Regions from separate parts of the Pseudomonas sp. GL_090 genome, predicted to be linked through region 2. Evidence: predicted binding sites of a transcription regulator. Region 2 holds the regulator's gene; the other holds the start of a gene.
The links. The regulator sigma-54, encoded in region 2, starts transcription at its own class of promoters, with help from an activator protein. The targets are predictions, from matches to a motif close to ANTGGCATNNANNTTGCTNT.
Positions count from the first base shown of each region.

Region 1: AC3ITA_RS07630 (flagellar basal body rod protein FlgF) is a predicted target of sigma-54. The motif match lies at 2,430-2,449, and genes of this name have one in related genera.

Region 1 is NZ_CM174452.1:1,730,407-1,733,974, reverse strand. Features, by position in the region: gene AC3ITA_RS07645 (flagellar basal body P-ring protein FlgI) at 1-28, opposite strand, end outside; gene flgH (flagellar basal body L-ring protein FlgH) at 56-751, opposite strand; gene flgG (flagellar basal-body rod protein FlgG) at 804-1,589, opposite strand; gene AC3ITA_RS07630 (flagellar basal body rod protein FlgF) at 1,635-2,375, opposite strand; gene AC3ITA_RS07625 (cytochrome c3 family protein) at 2,579-3,175, opposite strand; gene AC3ITA_RS07620 (nitrate reductase cytochrome c-type subunit) at 3,185-3,568, opposite strand, start outside.
Region 2 is NZ_CM174452.1:958,036-961,603, forward strand. Features, by position in the region: gene ptsN (PTS IIA-like nitrogen regulatory protein PtsN) at 1-444, opposite strand, end outside; gene hpf (ribosome hibernation-promoting factor, HPF/YfiA family) at 457-765, opposite strand; gene AC3ITA_RS04165 (RNA polymerase factor sigma-54) at 840-2,333, opposite strand; gene lptB (LPS export ABC transporter ATP-binding protein) at 2,580-3,305, opposite strand; gene lptA (lipopolysaccharide transport periplasmic protein LptA) at 3,305-3,568, opposite strand, start outside.

The DNA of each region.
Region 1 (3,568 bases), 770 kb from region 2:
CGGCGCACAGCATCAAGGCGGCCACCATGAGGTGTTTAAGATTCAAACTGACCACCTAGAAAGGGAACAGCGGGCTGAGGAAGAAACGGTCGAACCAGCCTGGCTGACTCGCATCGGCAAACGAACCGGTGCCCGAGTAGGTGATGCGCGCATCGGCGACACGGGTCGACGGCACGGTGTTATCGGTGGCGATGTCATCGGCGCGAACCAGGTCGGCAATCCGCACCAGCTCATCGCCGGTGTTGAGGGTCATCCACTTCTCGCCGCGAACCGCGATGATGCCGTTGGGCAACACATCGGCGACGGTGACCGTGATCGAGCCGGTCAGGGTGTTGCCCTGCGCCGCCTTGCTGTCCCCCTTGGTCGCGCGGTCACCTTCGTAACTGGCACTCAGGCTGAGGTCGCCATCGCCGAACGGGTTGTTGGTGGTGGCGCTGCTGCCGAACAGCGAACTCAGGCCGATGTTGGCCTTGCTGTTCTTGCCAATTTGCGAATTGGCGTTTTTGCTGGCCTGGGTCCTTTCGTTCAGGGTGATGGTGATGATGTCACCGACCCGGAACGCCTTGCGGTCGCTGTAGAGGTTCTGTTCGAAACCGGCCTGATAGATCGAGCCATTGTTCGCCGCCGCCGGCAACGGCGTGCGCGGCAACACCGGGGCGTAGTAAGGGTCATTGGGCTTGGGCGTCGCAGGCACGCAACCTGCGAGCGCGGCGATCCCACTCAGTGCCAGAACAGATACATAGCGATTCATGACCCTACCTCACGGTGTTGCAGGCGGCCCAATGGCCGCCACTTAGACTTGATTACAGATTCTGCGTTACGAACGAGAGCATCTGGTCGGCAGTGGAGATCACCTTGGAGTTCATCTCGTAGGCGCGCTGAGTGGTGATCATGTTGACCATCTCCTCAACGGTGCTGACGTTGGACGTTTCCAGGGTGTTCTGCAGCGTGGTACCGAAACCGGCCAGGCCCGGGGTGCCGACTTGCGGCGCGCCACTGGCGGCGGTTTCCAGGAACAGGTTGTTGCCCACCGCTTGCAGGCCGGCCGGGTTGATGAAGTCGGCGGTTTGCAGGTTGCCGATCACCTGGGCAGCCGGGTTGCCGGCAACGGTGATGGACACGGTGCCGTCGCGGCCGACCGTGAAGGTCTGCGCTTCGTTCGGAATGACAATCGCCGGCTCCAGGGCAAAGCCGCTGGCGTTCACGATCTGACCGTTGGAGTCCAGGTGGAATGTACCGTCACGGGTGTAGGACGTGGTGCCGTCCGGTTGCAGGATCTGGAAGAACCCGCGACCGTCGATGGCCATGTCCAGTGGCTGCTCGGTGGTTTGCAGGCTGCCGGCGGTGAAGTTTTTCTGGGTGCCGACGATGCGCACACCGGTACCCAGTTGCAGACCCGACGGCAGTTCGCTGTCCTGGGTCGACTGGGCGCCTGGCTGGCGTTTGATCTGGTAGAGCAAGTCCTGGAACTCGGCGCGGTCACGTTTGAAACCCGTGGTCGACACGTTGGCCAGGTTGTTGGAAATGGTGGTCAGGTTGGTGTCCTGGGCGGACAGACCTGTCTTGGCAACCCATAGAGCCGGAAGCATTCGATTCTCCTCGTGCGCCTGTTTTACGGCGCGACGTTCTGGTAATTAGCTGATCTGCAAGACCCGAGCCATGGCCTGGTCATCGTCTTTGGCGGTGTTCATCATCTTGATGTGCAGTTCGAACTGCTTGGCCAAGGCCAGTACCGAGGTCATCTCTTCCACGGCATTGACATTGCTCGACTCGAGGAACCCGGACACCAGCTTGACGTTGGCATCGGCCTGCGCAGGCGCGCCGTCCTTGGTGTGGATCGAACCATCCAGGCCCTTGCTCATGTTCTTGAGGTCCGGGTTGACCAGTTTGATGCGGTCGACTTCAGCCATCACCCGAGGACCTTCACCCATCGCGCGGATGCTGATGGTGCCGTCCTCGCCAACTTCGATCTGCTGCTCGGGCGGCACGGCAATCGGCCCGCCATTGCCCATGACCGGCATGCCATTGCCGGCGCGCAGCACGCCCAGGGCGTCAACGTTCAGGCTGCCGGTGCGCACGTAGCTTTCACCGCCATCGGGCGTCTGCACGGCAATCCAGCCGTTGCCTTGCACGGCAACGTCGAGGTCGCGACCGGTTTCCACCAGTGAACCCGGGGAGAAATCCGTGCCCGGGCGTTCGGACATGGCAAACGCACGCGCCGGAAAGCTGTCACCGAACACCGGCATCGAACGGGCCTGTTCCAGGTCTTTCTGGAAGCCGTTGGTGGAGATGTTCGCGAGGTTGTTGGCATGAGCCTTTTGCGCCAGTGCATTCTGGCTGGCGCCGGTCATTGCCACATAAAGGTACTTGTCCACAATTGTTCCTCTGCCTGCCGGACGTTTGCCGCCCACTGCTGTGTTGCGCAGGCTGTAGCAATTTGCAGACCAACTTGCGCGCAGCGGCTCGAACCCCCTTGAAACCGGGGGTTGGAGGCTGACTGGAAGGGAAACGAACAATCGATCGAAGACGAAAAACCGGCGCGATTATGCCGCTTGACGGCAACGCCGTGAAAAGCCGGCTACCAGCCTTTCACGCCGCTCATGTCGGGCAGTTTGTGGGCAATGCCTTTATGGCAGTCGATACAGGTGGCCTGGCCGCTGGCCAATGAGGTGGAGTGCATGTTGGCGGCGCGTTTGCCCTGGCGGGTGAAGTCCATGAACTCGAAGTTGTGGCAGTTGCGACACTCCCGGGAATCGTTGGCCTTGAGCCTCGCCCACTCGTGCTCGGCCAGCTCCCGGCGCATGCCCAGAAACTTGTCCCGGGTGCTGATAGTACCGAACAGCTTGCCCCAGACCTCCTTGGAGGCCTGCATCTTGCGCGCGATCTTGTGCGTCCACTCGTGGGGGACGTGGCAGTCCGGGCACGTGGCGCGCACGCCCGAGCGGTTGGTGTAGTGAATGGTTTCCTGCAACTCGACAAACACGTTGTCGCGCATTTCATGGCAGGACGTGCAGAACTTCTCGGTGTTGGTCGCTTCCAGCGCGGTGTTGAACCCACCCCAGAAAATCACCCCGGCGATAAACCCGCCCAGGGTCAGGAAGCCCAGGCTGTAATGCACGCTGGGCCGACGCAGCACACCCCAATAATCCTTGAGCAAGGCAAGCAAAGATTTCATGGCCTCTCCTCAAGGTTTCGGCTGGCGGTTGATTTCGTCTTGCAAGACCTGATCGATGTTCTTGAAGCTGTTGTTCACCAGTGGTTTCACATCTTTTTGCGGCACATGACACTGGTTACAGAAATAGCGGCGCGGCGACACCGCCGCCAATGCCTGGCCGTCGCGGTCCATGTAGTGCGTGATACTGATCATCGGCGCCTGGGTGCGCGCGCTGTTGCCACGACTGTGGCAGGTCAGGCACTTGTTGCTGTTCATGTCGATGCCATAGCCGCGAATGCTGTGGGGAATGGTCGGCGGTTGCTCGGGATAATTACGTTCACGCTTGAGGTCCTTGTTCTCGTCTTCCGCGAGGGGTGGAGCGGGCAACTCCTGAGTCAAGGTCCCGCCGACCCG
Region 2 (3,568 bases):
CAGGACAACCTGATACAGGGCTTCGTTGCTTGCAGCACTTCGCAGCTTTTCGCGCACTTCCTTGCGGTCGAGCATGCTGGCGATCTGGCGCAGCAGCTCAAGGTGCGCATCGGTGGCGGCTTCCGGGACCAGCAGCACGAACAGCAGGTCAACCGGCGCGCCATCGATGGCGTCGAAATCGATAGGGGCGTCCAGGTGCATCAATGCACTGATGGGCGAAACACAGCCCTTGAGACGGCAATGTGGAATGGCGATGCCATTGCCAAACCCGGTGGAGCCGAGTTTTTCACGGGCGATCAGTGCCTCGAAGACATCTTGCATCTCCAGGGCCGGCACTTCGCGGGCGATCAGATTGGCAATTTGTTCGAGGGCTTTCTTTTTACTGCCTCCCGGCACGTTCACCAGGGAACGGCCGGGGGTCAGGATACTTTCAAGTCGGATCATGGGTAGGGAGTGTTAACGACCGGTTGCGCCCTGGAGGAGGCTCTGGGTCTTTTCCTTATGCTTTTTGAGTTGTTTATCCAGCTTGTCGGTGAGTGCGTCGATCGCGGCGTACATATCGGTATGTTCCGCGTTGGCGACCACTTCATTCCCGGGAATATGCAGCGTGGCTTCGATTTTCTGCTTCAGTTTTTCGACGGTCATCGTGACCTGCACATTAGTGATCTTGTCGAAATGTCGCTCCAATCGTTCGAGTTTTTCGCCGATGTAGGTGCGAAGAGGTTCGGTCACTTCCAGTTGGTGTCCACTGATGTTGACTTGCATACAGCTTCTCCTTCGTTGCCAGTGCATAAAGCGGTAGATCAGATGATCTACCACTGGAACGCTGTGGCGTGGCTCTACATCAACCGCTTGCGTTCGCTCGAAGGCGCGATCCCGAGGGATTCGCGGTACTTGGCGACGGTGCGGCGAGCCACCTGAATGCCTTGTGCCTCCAGTAAACCAGCGATCTTGCTGTCACTCAACGGCTTTTTCTGATTTTCCGCTGCAACCAGTTTTTTGATGATCGCCCGGATCGCCGTGGACGAGCATTCGCCGCCTTCGGAGGTGCTTACGTGACTGGAGAAAAAGTACTTCAGTTCATAAATGCCCCGGGGGGTGTGCATGAACTTCTGGGTGGTCACCCGTGAAATCGTCGATTCATGCATGCCTACCGCTTCGGCGATGTCATGCAGGACCAGCGGCTTCATGGCTTCGTCGCCATATTCGAGGAACCCGCGCTGATGCTCGACGATCTGGGTGGCAACCTTCATCAGGGTTTCATTGCGGCTTTGCAGGCTCTTGATGAACCAGCGGGCCTCCTGCAACTGATTGCGCATGAAGGTGTTGTCGGCACTGGTGTCGGCGCGGCGCACGAAACCGGCGTATTGGGCATTGACCCGCAGCCGTGGCACCGACTCCTGATTGAGCTCCACCAGCCAGCGCTCGTTGTCCTTGCGCACGATGACGTCAGGAACGACATACTCGGCTTCGGTGGACTCGATCTGCGAGCCCGGGCGCGGGTTGAGGCTCTGGACCAGTTCGATGACCTGGCGCAGTTCGTCTTCCTTGAGCTTCATGCGACGCATCAACTGGCTGTAGTCGCGGCTGCCAAGCAGGTCGATGTAATCGGTGACCAGGCGCTTGGCCTCGGCCAGCCAAGGGGTCTTGGCAGGCAGCTGGCGCAATTGCAGCAGCAGGCATTCGCCCAGGTTGCGGGCGCCGATGCCGGCAGGCTCGAATTGCTGGATGCGGTGCAGGACGGCTTCGATTTCGTCCAGTTCGATGTCCAGTTCCGGGTCGAAGGCTTCGAGGATCTCCTCGAGGGTTTCGTCCAGGTAACCTTGATTGTTGATGCAGTCGATCAGGGTCACGGCGATCAGGCGATCGGTGTCGGACATCGGGGCCAGGTTCAGTTGCCACAGCAAGTGGCTCTGCAGGCTTTCGCCGGCCGATGTGCGGGTGGTGAAGTCCCACTCGTCATCGTCGTTGCTGGGCAGGCTGCTGGCGCTGGTCTGGTAAACGTCTTCCCAGGCAGTATCGACGGGAAGTTCGTTGGGAATGCGTTCGTTCCAGTCGCCTTCCTCAAGGTTATCAACCGTAGGGGCGCTTTCCTGGTAGGAAGGTTCCTGAATATCCGTGTTGGGCTTTTGTTCGGCGTTGTCGGCCAAGGGGTCGGAGTTGTCGAAGTCGTCGCCTTCTTCCTGGCGTTCGAGCATCGGATTGGACTCCAGGGCCTCCTGGATTTCCTGTTGCAGGTCCAGGGTCGACAATTGGAGCAGGCGGATGGCCTGTTGCAGCTGCGGTGTCATCGTCAGCTGCTGGCCCATTCTCAAGACTAGCGATGGTTTCATGGCAGGGGCTTAACACCTTATTCGCCGGCGCACATGCGCCATCCACTACAGGGCGCCGGGGCGCCAAACTTAAGCAAATTATATGCCTGAAACTGAAGGATTTGCCTAGAGCGCTGTAACAATAAAAAACTATAAAGTTGTGTTGCTGCGCTGCCCTTGTCGGGGGCTGACCACGCTTGTCGGCACGAGGCGCTGGTGAGTGGGCCGGTCAGGTGCCCGGGCGACTGCCTGGGCACAGCTCAGCGCTTACAGGCGGAACTCATGGCCCAGATACACTTCCTTGACCAGATCGTTGGCCAGGATGGTCTCTGCGTCGCCTTCGGCGATCAGTTGACCGTCATTGACGATGTAGGCGGTTTCACAGATATCCAGGGTTTCACGAACGTTGTGGTCCGTGATCAGCACGCCAATGCCTTTGGCCTTGAGGTGGTGAATGATCTGCTTGATGTCGCCGACCGAAATCGGGTCCACGCCGGCGAAGGGTTCGTCGAGGAGGATGAATTTCGGGTTGGTGGCCAGGGCGCGGGCGATTTCCACGCGACGGCGCTCACCACCGGACAGGCTCATGCCCAGGTTGTCGCGGATGTGGCTGATGTGGAACTCCTGCAGCAGGCTTTCCAGCTCCTTGCGACGGCCGGCCTTGTCGAGTTCCTTGCGGGTCTCGAGGATGGCCATGATGTTGTCGGCCACCGACAGCTTGCGAAAGATCGATGCTTCCTGCGGCAGGTAGCCGATACCGGCTTTTGCACGGCCGTGCATCGGCTGGTGGCTGACGTCCAGGTCGTCGATCAGGACGCGTCCCTGGTCAGCCTGTACCAGGCCGACGATCATGTAGAAGCAGGTGGTCTTGCCGGCGCCGTTCGGGCCAAGCAGGCCGACGATCTGGCCGCTGTCGATGGACAGGCTGACGTCACGCACGACCTGGCGGCTCTTGTAGCTCTTGGCCAGATGCTGAGCTTTCAGAGTTGCCATTACTGGGCCTTTTTCTCGTCGGTTTTCTTCTTCGGCTGGATCACCATGTCGATGCGCGGGCGCGACTCTGTGATCTTGCTGCCCGTGGCGCGACCGGCGCTGGCGAGCTTCTTGTCGGTGTCGTAGACAATTTTTTCGCCTTGGGTGACGTTGTTGTCCTTGTCGACAACTTTGGCCTTGTCGATCAGCACGACGCGATTTTGCGAGGCGTGATACTGGATCGTCACGCCCCAGCCCTGAACAGGCTTGGTATCACCAGCCGT